Regions from separate parts of the Streptomyces sp. NPDC058646 genome, predicted to be linked through region 2. Evidence: riboswitches for the same ligand, from Rfam matches in the RefSeq annotation. Region 2 holds a riboswitch; each other region holds the start of a gene.
What was found. A riboswitch is a leader RNA that binds a small molecule or an ion and turns the genes downstream of it on or off. The one in region 2 is predicted to bind cyclic di-AMP.
Positions count from the first base shown of each region.

Region 1 (9,885 bases), on a different contig from region 2:
TACCGCTCCCGGTGGAGCGCTCGCACGACAGCCCGAATCCGCCGGTCGCCCCCCGGCGGCTCCGGGGCATCACGGATTCCCGGTGTTCCGCCGGCCGCCCCGAGCCCGACCGGCCCGGCCGCCCCGCCCACCGCAGGGTGCCCCTGCGCCCGCCGGCCCGCCCCGATGCGTGCGCGGGGGCGGGCCGGTCGGGGCGGGTGCGGTTACGAGCCGACCGCCTCGGATTCCTCGCGGGTCGCGGCGGCGGGCCGGCCGCTGACGGCCGGCCGGGGGGAGGCGGCGGGCGCGGACTCGGGCCGCACCGGGCCCGCGGCCACGAACGGGCGCCACCACGGCACCGCCGGGACACCCGTGGTGCCGGGCTCGAAGGGCTGGCCCGGAATCGGCAGGGCGACGGCGGCCCCCGCTCCCCCGGCCGCGGAGAGCGTGCCCTCGCCGGGCTCGTCCCACGGGTGCGGGGCCAGGTTGAAGGTGCCCCAGTGGATGGGCAGCATCGTGCCGTGCGGGGTACCGCCCTGGAGGTCGAGGTGGGCGCGCATGCCCTCCTCGGGCGTCATGTGGATGTCGGGCCAGTACTCCGAGTAGGCCCCGATCTGGATCATCGTGGCGTCGAAGGGGCCGTGCTCGGCGCCGATCTCCGCGAAGCCGGGGAAGTAGCCGGTGTCCCCGCTGTGGTAGATGCGGTGCTCGTCCCCCGCGACGACCCAGGAGGCCCAGAGGGTGTGCTGCTGGTTGCGCAGGCCGCGGCCGCAGAAGTGGCGGGCGGGGGTCGCGGTGAGCGAGAGTCCCGCGATCTCGGTGCTCTCGTTCCAGTCGAGCTCGCGCAGCCGGCCGGCCGGGACCCCCCAGCGTTCCAGGTGCGCGCCGACGCCGAGGGGGACGGCGAAGACGGTGTCCGTACCGGCCAGCTCCTTGATGGTCGGCAGGTCGAGGTGGTCGTAGTGGTCGTGCGAGATGACCACCACGTCGACCTTCCCCAGGGCGGCCAGCGGTACGGGCACGGCGTGCAGCCGCTTGGGGCCGACGAAGGGGAAGGGGGAGCACCGCTCGCCCCACACGGGGTCGAACAGCACCCGCCGCCCGTCGATCTCCGCGAGCACGCTGGAGTGCCCCATCCACGTCAGCCGCAACCCGCTGACCGGCGGCTTCGCCAGATCGGCCAAGGTCGTCGGGTGCACCGGGATCGGGGCCCCGGGGCTTCGCCGGAGCCGCTGCTCCTTGTGGAAATAGATCTTGGCGAACTCCTTCATCGACCCGGAGGGCCTGGTCCGGGCGCCGACCGGATTCTGGAAGACGCCGTCGGCGAAGTTCGGCGAGCGGCGGATCCGCTCCAACCGGGCGCCGGACGGGTCCGCGCCGAAGGCTTCGGGCCGCAGCGCGCGCAGCCGTGGACGCAGGGGACGGGAGCCGGTCAAGGCGCCTCCTGGGAGGAAGGGGGTTCTGCGTGGTCGTAGGGGTCTACGACCATCCCAACGCACACCCGCCCCCAAGGATTCCGCTTCCGGCCCCCGTACACACGCATTTTCGGCCGTCCGCCCGCCTTTTCCGGCCGCGCACCCCTCCGTGCGCGACCTCGTCCCCGCGGTGCGGCCCGTGCCTACAGGGGCATCAGGTCCGGCCGCTTCGCCTCCACGTGGTCCCCGGAGGACTCCCCGCGCAGCCGGCGGCCGATCCACGGCACCAGGTGCTCGCGCGCCCACTGGATGTTGTCCCGGGTCACGTCCACCGATCCGCGCGGCTGCTGCGGCGGCCACGGCTGGTCCGGGTCGGCCGGCACCTCCAGGCCGAGCACCTGCGCGGCGCGCAGGGCGACCCGGGTGTGTCCCTCGGGCGAGAGGTGGAGCCGGTCGGCGTCCCAGGCCCGGCGGTCCTGCACGGATCTGAGCGACCAGAGGTCGAGGACCGGGCAGCCGTAGCGGTCGGCGATGGCGCGCACGTGTGCGCTGTACGTCGCCACCTTGCCGCGGAGGTGTCTGAGGACCGGCACGCCCCGGGTGTCGAAGCCGGTCGTGATCATGACCTGTCCGACGGATGCGGCGAGGTCGGCCACGGCCGCCTCGAACCGCTCCGCCACGTCGTCGGGATCGCTGCCGGGCCGGATGATGTCGTTGCCCCCGGCGCAGAAGGTCACGAGGTCCGGTGCGAGGGCCTTGGCCCGCGGCACCTGTTCGGCCACGATCTGGTCGAGGAGCCGGCCGCGCACGGCCAGGTTCGCGTACCGGAAGTCGTGCTCGTCGCGCTGATCGGCCAGGAGCACGGCGAACCGGTCCGCCCAGCCGAGATAGGAGCCCCCTGGTCCAGGGTCCCCGACGCCCTCGGTAAAGCTGTCCCCGATCGCCGCGTACGAGCCGATGGTCTTGAGTTTCGTCGTCGTCGCTGCCACGGGACACCATCCTTCACCGCCGTGGGCGACCTACGCCAACGTAAGCAGGGGTTGACGGACCGTGATCTGTACCACCTGGTGGACAAGGAACAAGTACACGTGAGGCCGGGACCCCCCTCGGGTCCCGGCCTCACGTGTGTCCTTCTTCCGGCGGCGGGTGCCGTCAGAGGCTCGCGCCCTTCGAGCGGAGGTAGGCGATCGGGTCCATGTCCGAGCCGTACGACGGGCTCGTGCGGATCTCGAAGTGCAGGTGCGGGCCGGTCGAGTTGCCGGTGGAGCCCGACAGGCCGATCTGCTGTCCGGCGGTGACGCTCTGGCCGGAGGAGACGGAGAGCGAGGACAGGTGCGCGTACTGGGAGTACTTGCCGTCCGCGTGCCGGATGACGACCTCGTTGCCGTACGAACCGCTCCAGCCGGCCGAGACCACGGTGCCCGCACCGACGGCCTTGACGCTGGTGCCGGAGCGGGCGATGAAGTCGACGCCGGTGTGGTAGCCGGAGGACCACATGCTGCCGGAGACCTTGTACTGGGTGGAGACGCCGCCGGCGACCGGGGCGACGAAACCGGCGCCCGCGGGAGCCTTCGCGGCGGAGCCGGAGCCCTGCTGCTTCGCCGGGGCGGCCGAGTCGGCCGAGGGCTTCTTGGCCTTGGGCGCCGAGGAGGCGGAACCGGAGGACTTCTGCGGGGCGGACTTCTGCGGGGCGGCCTGCTGCGTAGCGGCCTTCTTCTCCGGGGTCGCCTCGGCGGCGGACCGGGCCGGGGCCTCGGCCGGGGCGGAGGCGCTCTGCCCGCCGAGCGTGAGCTTCAGGCCCGGGTGGATCAGCGACGGGTCGGCGCCGACGGCCTCGCGGTTGTCGGCGTACAGCTGCTCCCAGCCGCCGGTGAGCCGGCGCTCGGCAGCGATCTTGGAGAGGTAGTCGCCCGGCACGACCGTGTACACGCTCGGTGCCGCCTGGGGAGCGGCCGGGAGCTGGGCTGCCTGCGGAGCGGCCTGCGCGGCCGCCTGCACGGCCTGCACCGCCGGGGCGGTGGCGGTGGCGGTCGCGGCGGCCGGGGCCTGCGCGGCGTGGGCGCCGGCGGCACCCATCAGCGGCAGTGCGAGGGCGGCGCCCCCGGTGCCGGCCACGGCGAAACCACGCGATATGGGACCGGACTTGGGGCGGCGGTGCTTTCCCTTTGCGGGCATGACGAATTCCTCTCCGTCGCCTGCGAGGTGAGCTGTCGGGTTCGGACTGGAGATGTCCGGCCGTACCCACGGGACCCGTTGGACATGGGTCACATATGTACGACTTCACCCCAAGCCGTCCCGGTTCAGAGATCCGGAACAGCGGCTTACCTGGTTCCCCCGCTCCTGCCGCGCGCATGAATAGTCGGGTGCGGTTTCCGGGCGGCGGCAGGATTCGGCGGTCCACCCGGATCGAGGGCGAAGCTAATCGAGCGGGGCCGCACGGAACAAGCTGTGAATTTCCTGACGGATTCACAGGAGTGAGGGATCGACGGAATTCCGGTCACCCTGTGTCCATTCCCCACCGCCAACAACCGTCCCTGCCGGGCAATTCGGCATTCGTGATCAGACACTCACGGTCACCGTATGATCTGGCTCACGGGGAGGCGCCCGATCTGGCCTCCGTACACGGCAAGTTGTCGCCAAGTAGCCTAATTCGGACACCCACGACGATGCGGAGGAGTACCCGTGACCCAGCAGATACCCCCGGCCCCGCCGACGCGACCCGGACCGGAGCCGGCACCGGAGCCGGAGCTGGCCGGAGTGCGCAATTTCCGTGACGTGGGCGGACTCCCGACCGCCGACGGACGATGGGTCAGGACGGGACGACTGTTCCGAAGCGGACATCTGGCACATGCCACCGAAACCGATGCACAGTTCCTCGTCTCGCTCGGCCTGCACACCATCTTCGACTTCCGCAACGACGCCGATCACGCCCTGGAGGGTCCGGACGTCGCACTGCCCGGCGTGCGGAACGTGAACATCCCGCTGTCGGACCCCGCCGACGGCCGGGAGTTCTGGAAGATGGTCCGCGACGGCGACCTCGACCAGCTCCGCTCGGCGCTCGGCGACGGCAAGGCGGCGGCCCGCATGGCGCAGTCGTACCGCACCATCATCGAGCGCCGCACCGCCGAGCACAGCCGGGTCGTGCACGCCCTCGCCGAGGACAGCGTCCCGGCCCTGATGCACTGCGCGGCCGGCAAGGACCGGGCCGGGCTGTCGGTCGCCGTCACGCTGCTCGCGCTCGGCGTCGAACGCGACGCCATCGTCGCGGACTACCTGGAGTCGAACGCCCCGCACCGGCGCTACCGGGTGCGCCGCAGCGGCGAGCCGGTCGCGGCCCACTCCCCCGAGGTGATGGAGCTGCTCGCCCCGCTGTTCGACGCGCGCGCGGAGTACCTGACCGCCGCCTTCGACACCATCGACCTGCGGTGGGGTGGGGTCGGGCACTACCTCTCCGACGGCCTCGGACTCGCCCCCGCGACCCTGGACCGCCTCCGCGACCGGCTGCTGACCGCCCCCTGAGGACCCGGCCGTGCGCGCGCTCACAGGCCGCGGCCCTTCCCCGGCACCGGGGTGGAGGGCCGCGGTCCGTACGGAGCGGCGGTCAGCGGTTGGCGACCGCCTGCTTCACCAGGGTCCGGCCGAAGTCCCACATCAGGCCCGACCCGCCGTGCGCCTCGTCCATGACCTCGCGGAAGGCGCCGACGAACCGGTCGACGTCCTGCTCGTCCAGGACCAGCGGCGGGATCAGCTTGATCACCTCCAGGTGGTCCCCGGAGACCTGCGTGAGAATCCGGTGCTTCTGCAGCAGCGGGACGACGACCATCTGCGCGAACAGTCCCTTGCGCGCCGCCTGGAGCACGGTCCACCGGCTGCGCAGCCCCAGCGAGGACGGTCTGCCGAACTCGATGCCGATCATCAGGCCGCGCCCCCGCACCTCGTGCAGCAGCTCGTACTCGCCGACCAGGGCGGCGAGCCGCCCGCGCAGCAGGTCGCCCGTCGCCCGGGCGTGCGCCACGAGCTCCTCGTCCTCCATCACGGAGAGGACGGCGAGCCCGGCTGCCATCGCCTGCGCGTTGGAACCGAAGCTGGCGGAGTGCACCAGCACCCGGTCCATGGACGAGTAGACCTTCCGGAAGATCCAGTCCTTGCCCAGGGTCGCGCCGACCGGCACGTAACCGCCCGACAGCGCCTTGGCCACGCACACCAGGTCGGGCTCCACGCCCGGTTCGTTCTGGTACGCGTAGAAGTCACCGGTCCGTCCGAGTCCGGTCTGCACCTCGTCCGCGATCAGCAGCGCCTTGTGCCGGTGCAGCAGCTCCTGTGCGGCCAGGAGGAAGCCCGGCGGGGATTCGATCACCCCCTTGCCCTGGACCGGTTCGACGACGAAGGCGGCGACGTCCCCGCGCTTCAGCTCCCGCTCCAGGGCGGCCAGGTCCCCCAGCGCGATCTTCGTGTCCGGCAGCAGCGGGGCGAAGCCCTCCCGGAAGCCGTCCTCCCCGTTCACCGACAGCGAGCCCGTGGTCAGCCCGTGGAAGGCGTGGTCGCAGTAGAGGACCCGCGGCCGCCCGGTGGCGTACCGGGCGAACTTCAGGGCGGTCTCCACGGCCTCGGTGCCGCTGTTGCCGAAGAAGACGCGGTCGAGGTGCGGGCTGTACGAGAGCAGCTTCTCGGCCAGCAGCCCGGGCAGCGGCTGGCAGTCGAAGCGGGTGAGGTCCGCGAGCCGGGCGTCCAGGACGTCGTGCAGGGCCCGGCGTACGACCGGATGGTGGCGCCCCAGGCCCATCACCCCGAACCCGGCCAGCATGTCCAGGTAGTCGTTGCCCTCGGCGTCCCAGAAGTGGGCTCCCTCGGCCCGCTCGTAGACCTTGTCGAAGCCGATGGTGTGCAGCATCCGGGGCAGTTGGGGGTTGAGGTGGCGGGCGTGCAGCTCGTACCGCTCGCCGCCGCGCCGGGCCAGCAGGGCCCGCAGGTCGAAGCCGTTCCCCCGGCCGCGGCCGTCCCGTGCGTCGTCGTCCGGGCCCTGCGCGGCGGCGGTCATGCCGGTCCCCGCGAGGGTCCCCGGCTCCCGCCGATCGTCTCCCGGGCCGCCCGCAGGGACTCCTTGAGGGACCCCATGGTGGCGAGGACGGCGGTGGGCTCGTACCCGCAGTGCGCCATGCAGTTCGCGCAGCGCGGGTCCTTTCCGCGGCCGTACTTGCTCCAGTCGGTGTCGTGGACGAGTTCGCGGTACGTGGGCACGTAGCCGTCGCTCATCAGGTAGCAGGGACGCTGCCAGCCGAAGAGGGAGTAGTTCGGAATGGCCCAGGCGGTGCAGGGGAAATCGGCCTTGCCTTCGAGGAAGTCCAGGAAGAGCGGCGAGTGGTTGAGCCTCCAGCGCCGCCTGTTGCCGCCCGCGAAGGCCTTCTTGAAGAGGTCACGGGTCTGCTCCACCCCCAGGAAGTGCTCCTGGTCGGGAGCCTTCTCGTAGGCGTAGGCCGGCGAGATCATCATCTCGTCCACCTGGAGGTCGTCATTGAGGTAGTCGAGCACCTCGATGATCGTCTGGGGTGTGTCGGTGTTGAAGAAGGTGGAGTTGGTCGTGACCCGGAAGCCCCGCCTCTTCGCCTCCTTGATCGCCGCGACCGCCTCGTCGAAAACGCCTTCCTTCGCCACCGACGCGTCGTGCCGCTCGCGCAGGCCGTCGATGTGCACGGCGAAGGCGAAGTAGGGGGACGGGGTGAACTTCTCGATCTTCTTGCGCAGCAGCAACGCGTTGGTGCAGAGGAACACGTATTTCCGCTTCGCCACCAGCTGCCGGACGATCTCGTGGATCTGCGGGTGCATCAGGGGCTCGCCGCCCGCGATGGACACCATGGGCGCACCGGACTCCAGCACGGCACCGACCGCTTGGGCGACCGGCATGCGCTGCTTGAGGACCCCGGCGGGGTGCTGGATCTTCCCGCACCCCTCACAGGCCAGATTGCACGCGTAGAGCGGTTCCAGCTCGACGATCAGCGGGAACTTCTCGCGCTTGCGGAGCTTCTGTTCGAGAAGATAGGTCCCGACCCTGATGGTCTGGCGCAGCGGCATGGCCATCTGGCTCACCTCCTGGGGAGCAGCAAAGAACGGTGCCAGTCGTAGAACGCGGGCAGTACGGCACGCAGTACACGGAAGGCCGATATTCCACCGCGGACCGTGCCGATGCGGACGAGCTCGTGCTCGGGAGCGTCCACGACCACCCGGACGGCCGCAACCGGGCGGCTGCCGCCGCCCGTGGCGGTCCACAGCGTGGCCGCGGACTCCATGTCCACGGCGATGGCGCCGGTGGCGCGCAGCTGCGCGCGCTCCTGGCCGCGGACGACGTGGTCGGATCCGGTCAGGGGGCCGATGTGCACGGTCCGGCCGGGTGCGGCCCGGGCCAGTGCCTCGGCGAGCAGGGCGGTGCCGGTGCAGGTGACGTCGCCCTGCGGGTCGCGGGTCCGCTCGGCGAGGACCAGGTCGCCGGGGTGCATGCCGGGGACCAGTCCCGCGCAGAAGCCTGTCGCGAGGACGGCGGCCCGGTCCATCCCGGGCCGGTCCAGGGCCCGTCCGACGACCCGCCCGGCCGCCCGCGGACCCATGCCGGTGCGCAGCAGGGTGTGCCCGGACCCGGCCGGCGTGCGGGCTCCGCGGGCCGCGCTCCGCAGCGCGGCCTCCTCGATGCGCAGCGCGCAGGCGACCAGCAGCGGGGCGGCCGCCTCGGCGGAGATCACGTCTCCCCGGCCCCGGCAGCAGCCCTGCGCTCCACGGGGGCCGGGAACCCGGCTGCCGACACGGCCGGCACCGACGCCGCGGATGCCGCCTGCGGTGCGCACGCCGCGGGCGGCTCTCCGTGCAGGTAGCGGCCGAGCGCGGTGAGCGGGAACACCTGCCGGTACAGGTGGTAGTTGATGGAGAAGTCCCAGGGGAAGCCGGTGCCCGTGAAGTACGGCTCGTCCCAGGAGCCGTCCTCCTCCTGCGTCCGCACCAGGTGGGCGACGCCTCGCCGCACGGCCTGGCTGTCCCGCTCGCCGGCCGACAGCAGGGCCATCAGCGCCCACGCGGTCTGGGAGGCGGTGGAGGCCCCCTTGCCGGCCCACGACCGGTCCTTGTAGGAGCGCTGGTCCTCGCCCCAGCCGCCGTCCGCGTTCTGTACGGATTCCAGCCAGCGCACCGCCCGCCGGATCGCGGGATGTCCCGGGGCGATGCCCGCCGCTGTCAGCGCGGGGACCACCGAGCCGGTCCCGTACACGTAGTTGGTGCCCCAGCGGCCGAACCAGCCGCCTTCCGGCTCCTGTTCGGCGAGCAGCCAGGCGATGCCGCGCCGGGTGCGGGTGTCACCGGCCATGCCCTCGAAGGCGAGCATCTCCACCACGTGGGCGGTGACGTCGGCCGAGGGCGGGTCGATGACCTCGCCGAAGTCGCAGAAGGGCAGCCGGTTGGGGAAGGGGCTGGTGTTGTCGGCGTCGAAGGCGCCCCAGGCTCCGTTGCGCGACTGCATGCCCAGGTTCCAGGACACCCCGCGGGCGATGGCCGCCTCGACCCGGGCGGGGTCGGGGTGCTTGATCCTGCGGAGCGCGAGGACCACTTCGGCGGTGTCGTCGATGTCGGGGTACGTGTCGTTGTGGAACTCGAAGGCCCAGCCGCCGGGGGCCAGGGCGGGCCGCCGCACGGCCCAGTCCCCGCTGCGGACGATCTCCTCGCCGAGCATCCAGTCGGCGGCCTTGACCAGCGCCGGATGGTCGGGCGGCAGCCCCGCGTCGGCCAGGGCGATCGCGGCGAGGCAGGTGTCCCAGACCGGCGACTGGCAGGCCTCGATCATCCGGGCGCCGTCCTCGCGCCACACCGCGAACCGGTCCAGCGATTCCAGGCCGGCCCGCATGACCGGGTGCCGCAGGTCGTAGCCGAGGAGGTGCAGGGCGATGACGGAGTAGACGGCGGGCGGCTGGATCCCGCCCCAGCAGCCGTCGTTCTCCTGACGCTCGATGATCCAGCGGCCCGCGGAGGCCATGGCCGCCTTGCGCAGCCGGCGCGGGGCGAACCGCCGGTAGACGTGCAGGGCCCGGTCCACCCGCTGGAAGGCCCCCTCCCAACTGGCCAGCGGGGCGAGCCGTTCGGGCGGGTTCGGCACCCTCGCGTCGGCGTGCAGCTCGTCCAGGGCGAAGGGGGCCGGGCGGACCGGGCGCATCGCGGAGACGACCGTCAGCGGGACGATGGTCTGCCGGGCCCAGCAGCCGAAGTCGTAGATGTTCAGCGGGACCCACGGGGGCAGGAACACCAGCTCGGGCGGGAGTTCGGGGAGGTGTTCCCAGCTCCACCAGCCGAAGAGGGCCAGCCAGATGCGGGTGAAGACCCGGGCGGCGGCGATCCCGCCGTGGGCGCGGATCCAGGCCGAGGCGCGGACCATGTGCGGGGCGTCCGGCGCGTCACCGGCGAGGCGCAGGGCCACGTACGCCTCGATGGTGGCGGAGAGTTCGGGCGGGCCGCCGTGGAA
Region 1 is NZ_JBHXRK010000001.1:305,522-315,406, reverse strand. It holds gene ACFWUZ_RS01405 (MBL fold metallo-hydrolase) at 204-1,415, opposite strand; gene ACFWUZ_RS01400 (SGNH/GDSL hydrolase family protein) at 1,598-2,383, opposite strand; gene ACFWUZ_RS01395 (peptidoglycan DD-metalloendopeptidase family protein) at 2,547-3,569, opposite strand; cyclic di-AMP (ydaO/yuaA leader) riboswitch at 3,574-3,766, opposite strand; gene ACFWUZ_RS01390 (tyrosine-protein phosphatase) at 4,077-4,913, shown strand; gene ACFWUZ_RS01385 (aspartate aminotransferase family protein) at 4,996-6,432, opposite strand; gene hpnH (adenosyl-hopene transferase HpnH) at 6,429-7,469, opposite strand; gene ACFWUZ_RS01375 (1-hydroxy-2-methyl-2-butenyl 4-diphosphate reductase) at 7,475-8,125, opposite strand; gene shc (squalene--hopene cyclase) at 8,122-9,885, opposite strand, start outside.
Region 1: it holds a riboswitch for cyclic di-AMP, as region 2 does, so the genes downstream of both, ACFWUZ_RS01395 (peptidoglycan DD-metalloendopeptidase family protein) here and ACFWUZ_RS18805 (M23 family metallopeptidase) in region 2, are expected to answer to the same signal.

Region 2 (9,885 bases):
CGTCCGTGAAGACCTTGATCATCTTGTTGTTGGCGGGCAGCACCTCCGCGGCGAACCGGCGGATGCCCCGTTCCCGGGCCACCGCGCCGATGTGTTCGAGGAGGGCCGAGGCGACCCCGCGGCCCTGGTGGGCGTCCTGGACGAGGAAGGCCACCTCGGCCTCGTCGGAGGGGGCGGTGGCGGGCCGGCCGTCGGAGCCGATCCGGTCGTAGCGGACGGTGCCGATGAACTCGCCGCCGATCGTCGCGGCGAGTCCGACCCGGTCCACGAAGTCGTGGTGCGTGAAGCGGTGCACGTCGCGGTCGGAGAGCCGCGGGTAGGGGGCGAAGAAGCGGTAGTACTTCGACTCGTCGGAGACCTGCTCGTAGAAGCTGACCAGCCGGCCGGCGTCCGCGGCGGTGATGGGCCTGATCCGGGCCGTTCCGCCGTCGCGCAGGACGACGTCCGCTTCCCAGTGGGCCGGGTACGAGGGGTCCGACTCGGTGGTCATGGGGCCACCTTAGGCGGTTCCCGGGCCGGATGACCCTGGCGCGGCGCATCGGGCAGGCCCGCGCAAACCAGTGCAAGCTGGGGAAGGTCGAACGGCAGCGGATCCGGGCCGAAGGTCGGTCGGAGCATTCGGGGCGTCGTGAGAGACTGGTCTAGACAACCGTAAGAACCTGAAGGGCATCACCATGGCAGAGCGCCGCGTCAACGTCGGCTGGGCCGAGGGCCTGCACGCTCGTCCCGCCTCGATCTTCGTCCGCGCGACGACCGCTTCCGGCGTCCCGGTGACCATCGCCAAGGCCGGTGGCGACCCCGTCAACGCCGCTTCCATGCTGGCGGTCCTGGGCCTGGGTGCCCAGGGTGGCGAGGAGATCGTCCTCGCCTCCGAGGCCGAGGGTGCGGAGGCCGCGCTGGACCGCCTCGCGAAGCTGGTCGCCGAGGGGCTCGAGGAGCTCCCCGAGACCGTCTGACCCCTTCGGGTTCGCAGAAGCCGTGGCTCCCCGGGCAACCGGAGGGCCACGGCTTCTCCGTTCCCCGCCCCGGCCCGCCGGGGCCCGTCCGCAGGGAGCGACCCGTGAGCCGCGGCCCAGCCCGCGCGGACGGCTGACTGGCCCGCACCCCGCACCCCGCACCCCGCACGAGTATTTCGCCTCGGGCCCGTCCGGCCTTCGCAGCGATCGACCCGGCCCGTGCGACCCGGCCCGCTGGAACGCCTCCCGGGCACCGTCGCATCCGCCCACCCGGCCGACACCGGCCGCTGCCGGAGCAACCCGGTGCCCCACGCGCCCCTCTCTCCCCAATCCGTGCCCGCCCGCGGCGGCAGCACCCCGGGGCCCGACCGGCCGTTGCAGCCGGTGGCCCGCGGGCGGAGCGTTCGCCGGGCCGCTCCCGCCGGCGCCGTCGACCCGTGAGCCGTACGGAAGGTCCGCTCCCCCCGGTCCGGCGGAGATCCCGGGCGTGCGGAAATGCGGGCGCAGGAAAGCCCGCCCCGCACCATCAGGTCGCAGGCGCAATCGGCCAGGAAAAGACTCCGCGCGGAATTCCGGGCAGCATTTCCATGCAGCCATGATTCCGCCACCGCGCAGCGAATTCACAGGCCGGATACCAGGCCTTTGTATACGGCCCCTGTTAATGCCGGCCGCTCGACATGTTTACGGCAGGTTGCGAAGTGCTCACTGCGGCCCGCGGCCGCAGCCGGTGCACCGCGGCCGCCCGGTCGGCATGGACGGCGGTCAGCGCCCTGGCCCGCTCCGCGTCCCCGCGGGCCACCGCGTCGACGATCGCGCCGTGCTCCGCCCAGGACTCCACGGGCCGCTCCGGGGTCCCCACCACGTACATCCACGCGATCTTGTGCCGCATCTGGGTCAGCAGCGCGATCAGCCCGGGGCTGCCGGAGGCCTGGGCGAGCGTCTCGTGGAACCAGGCGCCCAGCGACCGCAGGTCCTCCCCCTGGCCCCGCCTGGCCCGCTCCTGGCCCAGCCGGACCAGCCCGCGCAGCACCTTGAGGTGGGCCTCGGTGCGCCGCCGGGCGGCCCGGGCGGCCGCCAGGGGTTCGAGCAGCATCCGCAGCTCCAGGAGGTCGGCGGCCTCCTGCCCGGTCGGCTCGGCCACGCAGGCTCCGGCGTGCCGCCGCGTGGTCACGAACCCCTCGGACTCCAGGGTCCGCAGCGCCTCGCGGACCGGGACGCGCGAGACCCCGTACCGGCGGGCCAGAACTTCCTCGGTCAGCCTGCTTCCCGGTTCGAAGACGCCGGACACGATGTCGTCGCGAATTGCCGTGCATACCGCGTGCGCAGGAATACGCAAGACCGGACCTCCGCCTATTTCCGACCGCCGCCAGGGAACACGCATGTGCGTGCTGCAACTCTATTGCAACACGCGATATTTTCCGAGCGCGGCCGGAAATCCGAAACATTTACCGGGGCGGTACGACACGAAGACCCCGGCTCGGGGAGCCGGGGTCTTCGGTGAAGCGGAAGTGCGCGAGGGCGCCGGGTGTCAGAGGTTGACGCCGTGCGAGCGCAGGTACGCGACCGGGTCGATGTCCGAGCCGTAGTCGGCACCGGTGCGGGCCTCGAAGTGCAGGTGCGGGCCGCTGGAGTTGCCGGTGGAGCCGGACAGGCCGATCTGCTGGCCCGGGGTCACCTGCTGGCCGACGGAGACGTTCAGCGAGGACAGGTGCCCGTACTGGGTGTAGGTGCCGTCGTTGTGCTTGATGACGACGTTGTTGCCGTAGGCGCCGCCCCAGCCCGCCTCGACGACCGTACCGAGGCCCACCGCGTGGACCGAGGTGCCGGAGGCGGCGCGGAAGTCGATGCCGGTGTGGCTGCCGGAGGACCACATGCCGCCGCCGGCGTGGTACTGGGTGCTGATGCCGCCGCCGACCGGGGCGACGAAGGTGTTGAGGCGCTTGCGCTCCTCCTCGCGGGCGGCGCGCTCGGCCGCCTCGCGCTCGGCCTTCGCCTTGGCCTCCGCGAAGCGCTTGGCTTCGGCGGCGCGCTGCTTGGCATCGGCCTCGGCCTGCGCCTTGGCCGCGGCGTGCTCGGCGGCCCGCTGCTGGGATGCGGCCTGGGCCTCGATGTCACCCGCGAGGTCCTCGGCCACGACCGCGGCGGCGAGGCCGTTGTCCTGGACGGACTTGTCGCTGTGGTCGGCTGCGAAGGCCGGACCGGCGAGGGTGCCGACGACACCCGTGGTGGCGAGGGCGGCGATACCGGCGTAGCCGGCGGTCTTGCGGCTCAGACGGCTGGAGCCACGGTGCTTACCGGAACCGGCGGGACGACTGCCAAACGCCATGAAGGGATTGATCCTTTCCTTCCCTCTCGCCTACCGGGTTAGCTGACGGGTTCGGAGCAGGAAGGTCTCCTACGGGCCTCCTCTTGCGAGGCGGTCCGATTCACCCCAGGGACTGATGTGGGTCCCCGGCTCCCCAGGCTCGCGCCTGACGGGGACTCGGCGATCGCTGTCCGGTGCCGCGGGTGCGGCGGGTACAACTGACGAACAGCACGGCCGACGCTAGGCGGATCATCAGTCAATCGCCAAACAGACGCGCCTTTTTGTTGCGTACGCCACACCGCATACAAGCAACCTCACCACTAAACGGACAAAAGGGGCCCTGGCGAACAAACCGCCAGAGCCCCTCCCTTATCCGTCAGTTGCTGACGACGCTGACCTCACCGATCCCGAGGGCCCGGACCGGCTCCTCGATCTGCGACGCGTCGCCCACGAGGACCGTCACCAGCCGGTCCACCGGGAAGGCGTTCACGACCGCCGAAGTCGCCTCGACCGTGCCGGTTTCGGCGAGCCGCGCGTACAACTGGGCCTGGTAGTCGTCCGGGAGCTCCTGCTCGACCTGGTCGGCGAGGGTGCCGGCCACGGAGGCCGCCGTCTCGAACTTCAGCGGGGCCACGCCCACCAAGTTCTGCACCGCCACGTCCCGTTCGGCGTCGGTCAGACCGCCCTCCGCGAGGGTGCGGAGCACCTTCCAGAGGTCCTCCAGCGCCGGGCCCGTGTTGGGGGTGTCCACCGAGCCGCTGATGGCGAGCATCGAGGCGCCCTTGCCGTCGGCGGTGGAGCGCAGGACCTGGCCGAAGGAGCGCACGCCGTAGGTGTACCCCTTCTCCTCGCGCAGGACCTTGTCCAGGCGGGAGGTGAGGGTGCCGCCGAGGCAGTACGTGCCGAGCACCTGGGCCGCCCACACCCGGTCGTGCCGGTCCGGCCCGATCCGGCCGATCAGCAGCTGCGTCTGGACCGCGCCGGGCCGGTCGACGATGACCACGCGGCCGGTGTCGTCGGCGGTCACCGGCGGCACCGGGAGGGGTGCGGCGGTGTCGCCCGTCCAGACGCCCAGGGTGTCGCCCAGGACGGCGTCCAGGTCGATGCCGGTCAGGTCGCCCACGACCACCGCGGTGGCCGTGGCGGGGCGTACGTGGGCCTCGTAGAAGGCGCGTACGGCCGCCGAGTCGATGCGGGCGACCGTCTCCTCGGTGCCCTGGCGCGGGCGCGACATCCGCAGGGAGGCCGGGAAGAGCTCCTTGGAGAGCTGCTTGGCGGCACGGCGCTGCGGGTTGGCCAGCTCGTGCGGGATCTCGTCCAGCCGGTTGCGCACCAGCCGGTCGACCTCGGCGTCGGCGAAGGCCGGCGCGCTCAGCGCCTCGGCGAGCAGGCCGAGCGCCTTCGCCAGCCGGGACGCCGGAACCTCCAGGGAGACCCGTACGCCCGGGTGGTCGGCGTGCGAGTCGAGCGTGGCACCGCAGCGCTCCAGCTCGGCGGCGAACTCCTCGGCGGAGTGCTTGTCGGTGCCCTCGGACAGCGCGCGGGCCATGATGGTGGCCACGCCGTCCAGGCCCTCGGGCTCCGCGTCCAGCGGGGCGGCGAGGTTGACCTCCACGGCCACCACCTGCTGGCCGGGCCGGTGGCAGCGCAGCAGGGTGAGACCGTTGGCCAGCACCGAGCGCTCGGGCGCCGGGAAGGCCCACGGCTGAGGCTCGCCCGCCTGCGGCCGGGGGTGGAAGGTCATCGTGACGGCTGCGGTGTCGCTCACTGCTGCTCCGCCCCTTCGTTCTCAGTGTGCTCGGCGTGCTCGGCGTTCCCTGCGGCGTCCTCGCCGGTCGCGGCCAGCGGCTCGTACACGAGCACCGCCCGGTTGTCCGGGCGCAGCCGGGCCGCGGCCACGGCCTGCACCTCCTCGGCGGTGACGTCGAGGACGCGCTGGACGGCGGTCAGCGCCAGCTGCGGGTCACCGAACAGCACCGCGAAGCGGCACAGTTCGTCGGCGCGGCCGGCCACCGTGCTGAGCCGGTCCAGCCATTCCCGCTCCAGCTGCGCCTGGGCGCGCTCCATCTCCTCGGCCGTCGGGCCCTCGGCGGCGAAGCGCGCGAGCTCCTCGTCCACGGCCGCCTCGATGGTGGGGATCTCGACCCCGCTGGAGGTCTTGACGTCGAGCCAGCCCAGCGAGGGGGCGCCGGCCAGCCGCAGCATGCCGAAGCCGGCCGCGACGGCCGTCTGGTCGCGGCGTACCAGGCGGTTGTGGAGCAGCGAGGACTCGCCGCCGCCCAGGATCGTCAGCGCCACGTCGGCGGCGTCGCACTCGCGGGTGCCGTCGTGCGGGAGCCGGTAGGCGGCCATGAGCGCGCGCGCCGGAACCTCCTCGACGATCTCCTCGCGCAGCTGCTCCCCGATGATCTCGGGGAGGCCGCCGTCACGCGGCGGCTGCTTCCCGTCGTGCGCGGGGATGGTGCCGAAGTACTTCTCGACCCAGGCGAGCGTCCGCTCGGGGTCGATGTCGCCGACGACCGACAGCACCGCGTTGTTCGGCGCGTAGTACGTGCGGAAGAAGGCGCGCGCGTCCTCCAGCGAGGCGGCGTCCAGGTCGGCCATGGAGCCGATCGGGGTGTGGTGGTACGGGTGGCCCTCGGGGTACGCCAGGGCGGTCAGCTTCTCGAAGGCCGTGCCGTACGGGACGTTGTCGTACCGCTGGCGGCGCTCGTTCTTGACGACGTCGCGCTGGTTCTCCATGGACTCGTCGTCCAGGGCGGCCAGCAGCGAGCCCATCCGGTCCGCCTCCAGCCACAGGGCGAGCTCCAGCTGGTGGGTCGGCATGGTCTCGAAGTAGTTGGTGCGCTCGAAGCTGGTGGTGCCGTTGAGGGAGCCGCCCGCACCCTGGACCAGCTCGAAGTGCCCGTTGCCGGGTACGCTCGCCGAGCCCTGGAACATCAGGTGCTCGAAGAGGTGAGCCAGGCCGGTGCGTCCCTTGACTTCGTGGCGCGAGCCGACGTCGTACCAGAGGCAGACCGCGGCGACCGGGGTCAGGTGGTCCTCGGAAAGCACCACGCGCAGGCCGTTGGCCAGCCGGTGCTCGGTCGCTGTCAGGCCGCCGGAGCCGGCCTGAGCTGTGGCCGTGTGACCCATGGGCATGTGGTCCCTTCGATCGCGATGCAGAGATTTCTGTCAGACCTGCCACTGTATGCAAGCGCGTCGGCCACCGGATAAGTTCCCGGGTCACTCCCCCGGACTCCGTCCGGGGGACCCCCGGGGTCGGAGTCCGCGTTGTCGGTGCCTCGGGCCACAATGGTGGTCCGCGGCGGCCCGGTCGGACGCCCGCACCCCGGCGGACCCGCCGGACCGCCAGACCAGCCGGACCCGCCGGACCAGTCGGACCCGCAAGACCGCCAGACCCCAGCACATCCCTTTCTTGGTTAAGGAGCCGCGCAGCGATGGCCCGCCGCAGCACGAAGACCCCGCCGCCGGAGGATTTCGAGGAGAGGATCCTCGACATCGACGTCGTCGACGAAATGCAGGGCTCCTTCCTCGAGTACGCGTACTCGGTGATCTACTCCCGCGCCCTCCCCGACGCCCGGGACGGCATGAAGCCGGTGCACCGGCGCATCGTCTACCAGATGAACGAGATGGGCCTGCGCCCCGACCGCGGCTACGTGAAGTGCGCCCGCGTCGTGGGCGAGGTCATGGGCAAGCTCCACCCGCACGGGGACGCGTCCATCTACGACGCCCTCGTCCGCATGGCCCAGCCCTTCTCGATGCGGCTCCCGCTGGTCGACGGCCACGGCAACTTCGGTTCCCTCGGCAACGACGACCCGCCGGCCGCGATGCGTTACACCGAGTGCCGGATGGCCGACGCCACGTCGCTCATGACGGAGTCGATCGACGAGGACACCGTCGACTTCACCGCCAACTACGACGGCCAGGAACGGGAGCCGGTCGCCCTGCCCGCGGCGTACCCGAACCTGCTGGTCAACGGCGCCTCCGGGATCGCCGTCGGCATGGCCACCAACATGCCCCCGCACAACCTCGGCGAGGTCATCGCGGCCGCCCGCCACCTGATCCGCCACCCGCACGCGGACCTGGAAGCGCTGATGCGCTTCGTGCCGGGGCCCGACCTGCCCACCGGCGGCCGCATCGTGGGCCTGTCCGGGATCAAGGACGCGTACGAGAACGGCCGCGGCACCTTCAAGATCCGCGCGACGGTGGCCGTGGAGAACGTGACGGCGCGCCGCAAGGGCCTGGTCGTCACCGAACTGCCCTTCACGGTCGGCCCCGAGAAGGTCATCGCGAAGATCAAGGACCTGGTCGGCTCGAAGAAGCTCCAGGGCATCGCCGACGTCAAGGACCTCACCGACCGCTCGCACGGGCTGCGCCTGGTCATCGAGATCAAGAACGGCTTCCACCCCGAGGCCGTCCTGGAGCAGCTCTACAAGCTGACGCCGATGGAGGAGTCCTTCGGCATCAACAACGTGGCGCTGGTGGACGGGCAGCCGCTGACGCTGGGTCTCAAGGAGCTCCTGGAGGTCTACCTGGACCACCGCTTCGAGGTCGTCCGCCGGCGCAGCGAGTTCCGCCGTACCAAGCGCCGCGACCGGCTGCACCTGGTCGAGGGCCTGCTGGTGGCGCTCATCGACATCGACGAGGTCATCCGGCTCATCCGGGACAGCGAGAACTCGGCGCAGGCCAAGGCCCGGCTGATGGAGCGGTTCTCGCTGAGCGAGATCCAGACCCAGTACATCCTGGACACCCCGCTGCGCCGCCTCACCAAGTTCGACCGGATCGAGCTGGAGTCCGAGCGCGACCGGCTGACCGGCGAGATCGACGAACTGACCGGGATCCTGGAGTCCGACAGCGAACTGCGCAAGCTGGTCTCCGCGGAACTGGCGGCGGTGGCGAAGAAGTTCGGCACGGAGCGTCGTACGGTCCTGCTGGAGTCGGCGGGCACCGCGATCGCGGCGGTTCCGCTGGAGGTCGCGGACGACCCGTGCCGGGTGCTGCTGTCCTCGACCGGCCTGCTGGCCCGCACCGCGAACGGCGATCCGCTGCCGGAGGAGGAGGGCGGAGCACGGGCCCGGCACGACCTGGTCGTCTCGCAGGTCGCCGCCACCGCCCGGGCCGACGTGGGCGTGGTCACCTCCCTCGGGCGGCTGCTGCGCCTGTCGGTGATCGACCTGCCGCAGCTGCCGGACACGCACGCCGCGCCGAACCTGGCGGGCGGCGCCCCGGTCACGGAGTTCCTCTCCGCGCTGGAGCCGGACGAGAAGGTGGTCTGCCTGACCTCGCTGGACGAGTCCTCCCAGGGTCTGGCCCTGGGCACCGAGCAGGGCGTGGTCAAGCGCGTCGTGCCGGACTACCCGGCCAACAAGGAGGAGCTGGAGGTCATCACCCTCAAGGACGGCGACCGGATCGTCGGCGCCGTGGAGCTGCGCACGGGCGAGGAGGACCTGGTCTTCGTCACCGACGACGCCCAGCTGCTGCGCTACCCGGCGGGCCAGGTGCGCCCGCAGGGCCGCCCCGCGGGCGGCATGGCGGGCATCAAGCTCACCGGCGGCGCCAAGGTGATCCACTTCACGGCGGTGGACCCGGCGCGGGACGCGGTGGTGTTCACGGTGGCGGGCTCGCACGGGACGCTGGACGACTCCGTGCAGTCCGGGAAGCTGACCCCCTTCGACCAGTACCCGCGCAAGGGCCGTGCCACCGGCGGGGTGCGCTGCCAGCGCTTCCTCAAGGGTGAGGACGTGCTGGTGCTGGCCTGGACGGGGAACGCGCCGGTCCGCGCGGCGGCCGCGAACGGCGCCCCGGCCGAGCTGCCGGCCGTGGACCCGCGCCGTGACGGCTCGGGGACGGCGCTGCCCGCGTCGGTCGCGGCACTGGCGGGCGGCGCACTGTAGGAGTTCGTGGCCATTCGGGTGGTACGTCCGGGGGACGTACCACCCGAATGGCGACTAGTGTTTCCCCTCTTGGCACTGTCGGGTGGGGCGGGGAGACACAGAGCTGATGAGTCGTCGGCCGGGTGGATTGATCGGGGACTGGGCCGAGGCCCAGCGGCGGATGCAGCAGACGCAGCTGATCCAGCAGCGCGAGGCGGAACGCCGGCAGCGGGCGTACGAACGGGACGTGGCCCGGGGCCAGCGCGAGCAGCAGGCCGCCCACCGCCAGCACCGCGAGGCCGGGGCCCGGCGGCGCACCGAAGAGATCGAGGCGGAGGTCGCCGCCCTGCAGGGCCTGCTGGCCGCGGGCTGCCGGGCACCGGCCTTCCGTACGGCCGCGCTGGTCAGGTCCGAGCAGCTGGAGCCCTTCACCCCGGGGAACCTGGCGCATCCGGTGCCGATGCCCCGCATCGAGCAGTTCCAGCAGCAGGACTCCGGCTGGGGCTTCGGCGGGAACCGCCGGGCGCAGGCGGAGCGCGAGGCCCACGCCCGGTACACCCAGGCCTGGCAGACGGCGCACGCGGCGGAGGCCCGGCGGCAGCAGCAACTGGCGTCGTACCGGCAGCAGTACGACCGGTGGGCGGCGCAGCAGCTCGCCGGGATCCGGGCGCACAACGAAGGACTCACCGAGCTGGCCGGGGCGCTGCGCGGGGGTGACGCCGAGGCCGTGGTCGAGTACTTCTCGGCG
Region 2 is NZ_JBHXRK010000014.1:77,120-87,004, forward strand. It holds gene ACFWUZ_RS18790 (GNAT family N-acetyltransferase) at 1-490, opposite strand, end outside; gene ACFWUZ_RS18795 (HPr family phosphocarrier protein) at 675-956, shown strand; gene ACFWUZ_RS18800 (GntR family transcriptional regulator) at 1,615-2,292, opposite strand; gene ACFWUZ_RS18805 (M23 family metallopeptidase) at 2,485-3,282, opposite strand; cyclic di-AMP (ydaO/yuaA leader) riboswitch at 3,295-3,454, opposite strand; gene ACFWUZ_RS18810 (M16 family metallopeptidase) at 3,638-5,005, opposite strand; gene ACFWUZ_RS18815 (M16 family metallopeptidase) at 5,026-6,396, opposite strand; gene ACFWUZ_RS18820 (DNA topoisomerase (ATP-hydrolyzing) subunit A) at 6,702-9,158, shown strand; gene ACFWUZ_RS18825 (restriction endonuclease) at 9,265-9,885, shown strand, end outside.

Region 3 (9,885 bases), on a different contig from region 2:
GCGTGCTCGGGCGAGGCCCGCCCCGGCACCGCGGCCGTCGTCGGTGGTGAACGGATCACCACCTCCGCCCTCCAGGCCCAGGTCAACGACGTCCGCGCCGCCCAGAACCGTACCGGTGGGGCGGCCGCCGAACTCATCGCGAGCACCCCCAACCTGGAGCGGCAGAAACTCGACGCGATCCTGCAGAGCCGCGTCATCGACAAGATGGCCGAGACGGCCGGGATCACGGCCACCGAGAAGGAGATCGAGGACGAGCGCAAGGCGTACGTCGACGAGAACCAGGGCGCCGAGCAGTTCGAGGCCCTGCTCCTGCAGAAGGGGGCCATCGCCCCCGGCCAGGCCGAACGGTTCCTCACGAACCAGGTGCTGCTCACCAAGCTGACGGCCAAGTACGGCAACGGAAAGCTGGAGGAGCCCGCCCGGGCCGCCGCGAAGGCCCTGGACATCGAGGTCAACCCGCGTTACGGGGCCTGGGACGTCCAGCAGATCAAGCTCGGGGCCGGCGAGACCCCCTGGATCACCCAGCGGACCGCACCGGAGCAGGCGCCCCCCGCCGGAGCCTGACACGGGTGGCCGGGGGTAGGTTCGGAGGGTGAACGACCACGCACCCGCCGGGCCCACCGGCCGCATCGTCCTGCTGACCACCAGCCACCGGGTCGCCCCCGGGGTGCTGTCCTGGCCCGCGTGGCAGACCCTGCACGCCGCGGACCGGGTGCTGTGCGCCGACCCGGGCCACCCGCAGCTGCCGTACCTGCGCGAGGCGGGCATCGAGGTGGTCCAGGAGAGCCCGGACGCGCACGCGCTGGTCGACGCCTGCGCGGGCGGCCGGACCGTCGTGGTGCTGCCCGGCGGGGAGGGCGACCAGCGGCTGACCGACGGGCTGGCCCGGCTGGCCGGCTCGGGGCGGGTCGCGATGCCCGACCTGGAACTCCTGCCCGGCTCCTACGACCTGCCGGGCGCCCGCATGCTCGACCTCGTCCAGGTGATGGACCGGGTCCGGCGGGAGTGCCCCTGGACCTCGCAGCAGACCCACCGGGGCCTGGCCAAGTACGCGATCGAGGAGGCGTACGAGCTGGTCGAGGCCATCGAGGACGGGAACCGGGAGGAACTGCGCGAGGAGCTGGGGGACGTGCTCCTCCAGGTGGTCTTCCACGCCCGCATCGCGCAGGAGGGCGCCGGGGACGGCGAGGACGAGGCGGAGGCCTTCTCCCTCGACGACGTGGCGGGGGCCCTCGTGGAGAAGCTGATCCACCGCCACCCGCACGTCTTCGGCGACGCGCAGGCCGACACCCCCGAGGACGTCCACGCGCACTGGCAGCGCACCAAGGCGGTCGAGAAGCAGCGGGAGTCGCTCACCGACGGCATCCCGCTGGGCCAGCCCGGTCTGGCGCTGGCGGCCAAGCTCGCCGGGCGGGTCCGCGCGGGCGGGGTGGCCGTGGAACTGCCCCGCGGCGAGGGCATCGGCTACGAGCTGCTGGCCCTGGCCGCGCGCGCCGAGGCGGAGGGGACCGACCCCGAGACGGCCCTGCGCGCCGCGGCCCGCGCCTACCGGGACGCGATCCGGGCCGCCGAGGGCGTCGCACCGCGGAGCTGACGGGCCCGGGCCGGCCGGGACGGACCGGCGTCAGCAGCCCTTCGGCGCACGGTCCGCGGGGTTGTGCCAGTGCGGGGAGGGCCGGTTCAGGAACCATTCCCCGAAGCCCAGCGGGCGGGCGCCCGGGCCGGTGTCCCGGACGCCGGCGGGCACGGAGTCGTGGAAGATCCGGCCGGGGCGGGCACCCAGCTCCTCCAGGAGGCCGGCGGTCTCCTCGATGAACAGCGGAGGTCCGCTGAGGTAGACGTCCTGGTCCGGCCACAGGCCCCGGTGGCCGAGCGCGGTGGCGAGCCGGTCGGTGGCCTGGTTGCGGTGCTGCCCCGGGGCGGGCGCGATGTAGGTGACGGCGAGCCAGTCGCAGGCGGCCGCGTACGCGTCGATGAACGGGCGGTCGTAGAGGTGCGCGGCGTCCCGCGCGACGACGAACAGCCGCACGTCCTGGTCGTGGGGGTGCGCCGCGAGCTCTTCCAGCATGGCCCGGACCGGCGCCCAGCCGGTGCCCGCGGCGATGAAGCTGACGGGACGGTCCTCGCGGCGGAAGGTCAGCCGCCCGCCGGGTGCGCCGAGGCGCAGCACCTCGCCCGGCCTGACCTCGCGGACCAGGGCGGTGCTGAGCCGCCCCCGCTCGATCCGGCTGACGTGCAGGTCGAGGGTGTGGTCCGAACGCGGGGCGTTGCCGATCGAGTAGGTGCGCCAGGTCGTCGGGACGCGGTCGCTGCTGACGCTCAGGTACTGGCCGGGCAGATGGCGCAGCGGCGCGTGCGGGCGCAGGGTCAGCACGCCGATGTCCTGCCCGTACCGGAGATGCCGTACGACCTCCGCGTCCCACCACGGCGGGTCCTCGCTCGCGGCGGCGCCGGCCGTCATCGCATCGGCGATCACCTGGTACGCCTCGGCCCAGGCCTTCTCCACGTCCGTGGTCCAGGCCCTGCCGGAGGTCTCCGCGAGTGCGGCGAGCAGGCTGGAGCCGACGGCCGCGTAGTGCTCGGGGCCGGCCAGGAACTTGCGGTGGTCGCGCCCGAGGTCGCGGAGGTAGGGGAGGAGGCCGTCGTCCTCCAGGTGGGCGATCACGTGGGTGAGGGCGGCGAAGAGCCGGTCCCGCTGGCGTTCCATGTCCTCGGCCGGGGCCGGGAAGAGTTCTCGGATGCCGGGGTTGTGCCAGAAGAGGTGCGAGTAGAAGAACTTGACCGCGTGCTCGGCCCGTCTCTCCACCACCGCGAAGCTGCTTTTCAAGATCCTCACATCCACGGAACCGAATGTAGGAACGCCGGGGAAGGCGAGGTCAAGGAAGGGAAGATCTGCGGACAGCCGCGACGAACACCCCATATGGGGTGCCGGGTGCGGGCCGGGATACGGTCGTCGGGTGCACGAGCAGACTCCCGCAGCCCCAGCCGACGCCCCCGGACCCGAGGGCCCGACCCTCTTCGACTGGGAGTTCGCGACCGACCCCTATCCGGCGTACGCCTGGCTGCGCGAGCACTCCCCGGTGCACCGCACCGAGCTCCCCAGCGGGGTCGAGGCCTGGCTGGTCACCCGGTACGCCGACGCCCGCCAGGCCCTCGCCGACCAGCGGCTCAGCAAGAATCCGGCGCACCACGAGGGATCGGCGCACGCCAAGGGCAGGACCGGGATCCCGGGGGAGCGCAAGGCGGAGCTGATGACGCATCTGCTCAACATCGACCCGCCGGACCACACCCGGCTGCGGCGGCTCGTGTCGAAGGCCTTCACCCCCCGCCGGGTGGCCGAGTTCACTCCGCGCGTGCAGGAGCTGACCGACCAGCTCATCGACCGGTTCGCCGGCCGGGGTGAGGCGGACCTCATCCACGAGTTCGCCTTCCCGCTGCCCATCTACGCCATCTGCGAGATGCTCGGCGTACCGCGCGAGGACCAGGACGACTTCCGCGACTGGGCCGGGATGATGATCCGCCACGGCGGGGGACCGCGCGGCGGGGTCGCCCGCTCGGTCAAACAGATGCGCACCTACCTCGGCGAACTCATCCACCGCAAAAGGGATGATCTGGGCCAAGACCTGATTTCCGACCTGATCCGGGCAAGTGACCACGGCGACCACCTGACGGAGGCCGAGGCCACCGCCATGGCCTTCATCCTGCTCTTCGCCGGCTTCGAGACGACCGTGAACCTCATCGGCAACGGGGTCCACTCGCTCTTCATGAACCCCGGCCAGCGCGAGCGCCTCCAGCGCTCCCTCGCGGCCGGCGAGAGCGCCCTGCTGGAGACCGGCGTCGAGGAGCTGCTGCGCTACGACGGCCCCGTGGAGCTGGCCACCTGGCGGTTCGCCACCGAGGAGCTGACCCTCGGCGGCCGCCGGGTCGCCGCGGGCGACCCGGTGCTGGTCGTCCTCGCGGCCGCCGACCGGGACCCCGAGCGGTTCGCCGAGCCCGACACCCTCGACCTCTCCAGGACCGACAACCAGCACCTCGGTTACGGGCACGGCATCCACTACTGCCTGGGTGCTCCGCTCGCGCGACTGGAAGGACAGACGGCGCTCGCGAGTTTGCTGACGCGTCTGCCGGATCTGGAACTTGCCGTTCCCCCCGAAGACCTGCGCTGGCGGGGCGGGCTCATCATGCGTGGCCTGCGCACCCTTCCGGTCCGCTTCACACCCCGAAACACCTGAAGGCGCCCTGACCTCGCGTCAGTTACCGGCGGAACTTGTGACAACCGTTCGAAGCGGGCTAGGTTCTGCCGTTACCCCGCCGTTATGCGAAAGGTGCACTCATGCGTTCCGGGAACGGCCGCCACAGACGCCCCCGTCAGGTCCCCGCGCTGGTTGTCACAGCCGGAGTCACTGGCTCCGCACTGGCCCTGCCGCTGCTTGCCGCCACCCATGCCACGGCCGCCGACACCTCCACGTGGGACAGGGTCGCCGAGTGCGAGAGCGGCGGCACCTGGAGCGCGAACTTCGGCAGCGGCGCCTACGGCGGGCTCCAGTTCACCCAGGAGCAGTGGCAGAACGCCGGCGGGCTCGACTACGCCGAGCGGGCCGACCTGGCGAGCAGGGCCCAGCAGATAGCCGTCGCCGAGCGGGTGCTGGCCTCGCAGGGGCCGCAGGCATGGCCGCTGTGCGCGGCCTCGGCCGGACTGACCCAGGACGGCCCCGCCGCCGACGTGGACGCCGGCCGGCCCGGCGGCTCCGGCACCGTCGGGGCCTCCCCGTCCCGCCCGGACGACGCCGTGCCGCCCGCCGGACAGGGGGCGCCGGCCACGGACTTCGGGGCTCCGACGCCGGGCCCGTCCGACAACCCGTCGTTCGCGATCCCCGACGGCCCGCTCGCGCCGTCCAGCGGACTGCCCGTCATGCCCGCGCCGGACTATCCGCCGACGCAGGACCCCTCGGCCCCGGTCGTCCCGCAGCTCCCGGGCGGCGGGACCACCGCCCCGGTCGACCCGGCCGCGCCGGTCCCCTCCGCGGACCCGACGGCGCCCGCCGCCCCCACGACTCCCGCGCCTTCCCCGTCGGACACGTCCGCTCCGGCGGACCCGACGGCCCTGGCTGGTTCCCCCGGCCCCTCCGTCCCGGCCCTGCCGACCGACTCGACGGTCCCGGCCGGCTCCCCCGGCCCCTCCGTCCCGGCCGGAAGCGGAGGCAAGCACCGCGGTGCGCCCGCCGTCGAGGCGCCCGCGGCGGCTGATGCCGCGTCGGACCCGACGTACACGGTGAAGGCGGGCGACAGCCTGACCGCCATCGCGGACGCCAAGGGGCTCGAAGGGGGCTGGAACGCCCTCTACCAGGCCAATGAGCAGGTCATCGGCGGGGATGCCGACCTGATCAAGCCGGGGCAGAATCTGGATCTAACCAAGTAAGAGGGGCACTTCGGACACCCGGAAAAGCCTGATTGTCTGTTTTCTGTAAGTGAGACATGTGTCTCTTCAGGTCAACTGGCGTGTCCCGCCCCGAAGGTGTCGTAAACCCCGCCCTCACCTGCGCAAACACCCGTGCGGAGGGCGCAAGTAGGGCTCGTTTCTCCCCGATGCGGCGCGTTGAACATCGGGGAGAGACCTGTCTACCTTCTGAATCGCTCGCCACCGCGAGCTCCTTCGACCGCATCGCCGAATCCTGCCGGCGGACGGAGGGAACAGTCGTCGCGTCAAGCGCCGAAGGCAGGAGCGGGGGAACCAAGGTAGGCGCCGGGAGCGGCCGTTGAAAGACGGTCACGCCACCGGCTAGGGGTAAAGACGTGCGCCAGTCGCACGGCCGGGCAACTCACTCGCCCGAACCCGACAGCTCACCTCGTAGGCGTCGGTGAGGAGAAACTCCATGCTGCTTTCCGGCAAGGGCAAGCACCGCCGCGCCTCCAAGGCCGCTCGCATCGTCACGCTCGCCGGTGTCACCGGTGTGGCAGTCGCAGCCCCCCTGATGGCGGCCGGCTCCGCCAGCGCGGCCACCGCCTCCGAGTGGGACCGCGTCGCGCAGTGCGAGTCCGGCGGCAACTGGGCCATCAACACGGGCAACGGCTACTACGGCGGCCTGCAGTTCTCGTCCTCCACCTGGGCCGGCTACGGCGGCAAGGCGTACGCCGCCCAGGCCAACCAGGCCACCAAGGCCCAGCAGATAGCCATTGCCGAGAAGGTCCTCAAGGGCCAGGGCAAGGGCGCCTGGCCGCACTGCGGCGTCGGCCTGTCCAACTCCTCGTACGCCGGCGGCGGCGCGGCGGAGACCCCCGCCAAGCCGAAGGCCGAGCCGAAGAAGCAGGAGAAGAAGGCCGAGGTCAAGAAGGAGACCAAGCGCGCCGAGGCTCCGACCACCCGCTCCGAGCGCTCCGCCGCCGCTCCGGCCGCGCCGAAGGCCCAGGCCCCCAAGGCCCAGGCCCCCAAGACCGAGGCCCCCAAGACCGAGGCCCCGAAGACCGGCAACGGCTCGTACGAGGTCAAGGCCGGCGACACGCTCGGCAACATCGCCGAGGTCAACGGCGTCCAGGGCGGCTGGGAGCACCTGCACGAACTGAACAAGGACGTCGTCCCGGACGCCGACCTGATCTTCCCCGGTCAGAAGCTGAAGCTCAGCTGAACACTGCGGTCCTGACCGCAGGCGAGTTCGCGGCCCGCCGCTGAACCCGTGCACGTCCCCCCGCCCGGCGCGTCCCTTCCACGCGCCGGGCGGTGGCGTGTCCGCTCACCACCCCGGCCCGGCCGCCCCGAAATCCGGAGTCCTATGTCCGGGAAGAGGGGTATTCGGGCCCTTTTTCGTCCCAGGACCCGGGCGGTCGGCCGGGCCGGTGCCCGGAGCCGGTTAGGCTCTAGGCGGCAAGGCCATCCCACGGCCTACACGCCACCGCACACCCAGCGTCACATCCCAGAAGGAGATGCTCGTGCCGTCCATCGACGTCGTCGTAGCCCGGGAAATCCTGGACTCCCGAGGCAACCCCACGGTCGAGGTCGAGGTGGGCCTCGACGATGGCAGCACCGGCCGTGCTGCAGTTCCGTCCGGCGCCTCCACCGGTGCCTTCGAGGCCATCGAGCTCCGTGACGGTGACCCCAACCGTTACTTCGGCAAGGGTGTCGAGAAGGCCGTCCTCGCCGTCATCGAGCAGATCGGCCCGGAGCTCGTCGGCTACGACGCCACCGAGCAGCGCCTGATCGACCAGGCCATGTTCGACCTGGACGCCACCGACAACAAGGGCTCCCTCGGTGCCAACGCCATCCTCGGCGTCTCCCTGGCCGTCGCGCACGCCGCGTCCGAGGCCTCGGACCTTCCGCTCTTCCGCTACCTCGGCGGCCCGAACGCGCACCTGCTGCCCGTTCCGATGATGAACATCCTCAACGGTGGGTCGCACGCCGACTCCAACGTGGACATCCAGGAGTTCATGATCGCCCCGATCGGCGCGGAGTCCTTCTCCGAGGCGCTGCGCTGGGGTGCCGAGGTCTACCACACCCTCAAGAAGGTCCTCCACACCAAGGGCCTCTCCACCGGCCTGGGCGACGAGGGCGGCTTCGCCCCGAACCTGGAGTCCAACCGCGCCGCGCTCGACCTCATCGTCGAGGCCATCAAGCAGGCCGGCTACACCCCGGGCAAGGACATCGCGCTCGCGCTCGACGTCGCCGCGTCCGAGTTCTACAAGGACGGCAAGTACGAGTTCGAGGGCCAGTCCCGCTCGGCCGCCGAGATGACCGAGTACTACGAGGAGCTCGTCTCCGCGTACCCGCTCGTCTCCATCGAGGACCCGCTGTACGAGGACGACTGGGCCGGCTGGAAGGTCATCACCGACCGGCTCGGCGCCAAGGTCCAGATCGTCGGCGACGACCTCTTCGTCACCAACCCGGAGCGCCTGGCCCGCGGCATCGAGGAGGGCTCCGCGAACGCCCTGCTCGTGAAGGTGAACCAGATCGGTTCGCTGACCGAGACCCTGGACGCCGTCGAGATGGCCCAGCGCAACGGTTTCAAGTGCATGATGTCCCACCGTTCCGGCGAGACCGAGGACGTCACCATCGCCGACCTCGCCGTCGCCGTGAACTGCGGTCAGATCAAGACCGGCGCCCCGGCCCGCTCGGACCGCGTCGCCAAGTACAACCAGCTGCTGCGCATCGAGGAGATCCTCGACGACGCCGCCGTGTACGCGGGCCGCTCCGCCTTCCCGCGGTTCAAGGGCTGACAGCTCCGGCAGAAGGCTGCGCCTAGCCTCCGTACGTCCCCGCACTCGGTCCCGTACCGTGTGCGGGGACGTATTGCGTAGTGCGGGTGAAGGGGAGGCGGGATCAATGGCCGGGAACCGGGACCGGTTCTCCACCTTCTCCACCGCGACCAGGCTCAAGCAGCTCGGCGAGCGGACCGCCGCCCACGTCTACCGGTCGCAGTCGCGCCGCCAGGTCCGCCGCAGCCGGCTCACCGGCCGGGCCGCACTGCTGGTGCTGGTCCTCTGTACGCTGGTCGTCGCCCTCGCGTACCCGATGCGCCAGTACGTCTCCCAGCGCTCGGAGATCGCGGAGCAGCAGCGGGCCGCGGCCGCCGCGCACGAACGCCTCGAGCGGCTGCGCGACGAGAAGGCCCGCTGGCAGGACGACGCCTATGCGGAGCAGCAGGCGCGCAAGCACCTGCACTACCTCCGCCCGGGGGAGACCGGCTACATCATGAACGACCCCGGGGCGGGCGGTTCCGAGCCGCGCCGCACCGGCCGGTCCGGGTCCGACCGGCCCTGGTACTCGAACGTCTGGGACGGCGTCGACAAGGCCGACCGCCCCGGCGACTGACCGGGTACCACCCACCTTTCATCGAACCGCGAACGAAGAGACTTCCTCCAGGCATGCAGACGCCCCCGCCCCAGACAGACCGGACCGAGCCGACCGACGCGGACATCGAGGCGTTCGAGCAGCAGCTCGGCCGCCCGCCGCGCGGGCTGCGCGCCATCGTGCACCGCTGCCCCTGCGGCCGGCCGGACGTGGTGGAGACCGCCCCGCGGCTCCCCGACGGCACTCCCTTCCCGACGCTGTACTACCTGACCTGCCCGCGTGCCGCCGGTGCCATCGGCACGCTGGAGGCCAACGGCGTGATGAAGGAGATGCAGGCCCGGCTCGCCGAGGACCCGGAGCTGGCCGCCGCGTACCGGGCCGCGCACGAGGACTACATCCAGCGCCGTGACGCCATCGAGGTGCTCCAGGGCTTCCCGAGCGCCGGCGGGATGCCGGACCGGGTCAAGTGCCTGCACGTGCTGGTCGGCCACTCCCTGGCGGCCGGCCCGGGCGTGAACCCGTTCGGCGACGAGGCCCTGGCGATGCTGCCCGAGTGGTGGGCCAAGGGGCCCTGCGTCACCCCGTGCGGAGAGAAGAAGGCGCAGGAGGCGCGGTGACCAGGGTCGCGGGCATCGACTGCGGCACGAACTCCATCCGCCTGCTCGTCGCGGACTGCGACCCGGCCACGGGCGAACTGGTGGAGCTGGACCGGCGGATGACCGTCGTCCGGCTCGGCCAGGGCGTGGACAGGACCGGCCGTCTCGCCCCCGACGCCCTGGAGCGCACCTTCACCGCCTGCCGCGCGTACGCGGAGGTCATCGAGGAGCTCGGTGCGGAGCGGGTCCGCTTCGTGGCGACCTCCGCCTCCCGGGACGCCGAGAACCGCGACGAGTTCGTCCGGGGCGTGCTGGACATCCTGGGCGTCGAGCCCGAGGTGATCTCCGGCGAGCAGGAGGCCGAGTTCTCCTTCACGGGCGCCACCAAGGAGCTGACCGGCACCGACCACCTGGAGAAGCCCTTCCTGGTGGTGGACATCGGCGGCGGCTCCACCGAGTTCGTCGTCGGCGACGACCGCGTCCGGGCGGCCCGCTCGGTGGACGTGGGCT
Region 3 is NZ_JBHXRK010000003.1:74,816-84,700, reverse strand. It holds gene ACFWUZ_RS05475 (SurA N-terminal domain-containing protein) at 1-564, shown strand, start outside; gene ACFWUZ_RS05470 (nucleoside triphosphate pyrophosphohydrolase) at 593-1,594, shown strand; gene ACFWUZ_RS05465 (globin domain-containing protein) at 1,625-2,842, opposite strand; gene ACFWUZ_RS05460 (cytochrome P450) at 2,958-4,232, shown strand; gene ACFWUZ_RS05455 (transglycosylase family protein) at 4,334-5,419, shown strand; cyclic di-AMP (ydaO/yuaA leader) riboswitch at 5,699-5,870, shown strand; gene ACFWUZ_RS05450 (transglycosylase family protein) at 5,874-6,623, shown strand; gene eno (phosphopyruvate hydratase) at 6,919-8,205, shown strand; gene ACFWUZ_RS05440 (septum formation initiator family protein) at 8,312-8,800, shown strand; gene ACFWUZ_RS05435 (DUF501 domain-containing protein) at 8,854-9,396, shown strand; gene ACFWUZ_RS05430 (exopolyphosphatase) at 9,393-9,885, shown strand, end outside.
Region 3: it holds a riboswitch for cyclic di-AMP, as region 2 does, so the genes downstream of both, ACFWUZ_RS05450 (transglycosylase family protein) here and ACFWUZ_RS18805 (M23 family metallopeptidase) in region 2, are expected to answer to the same signal.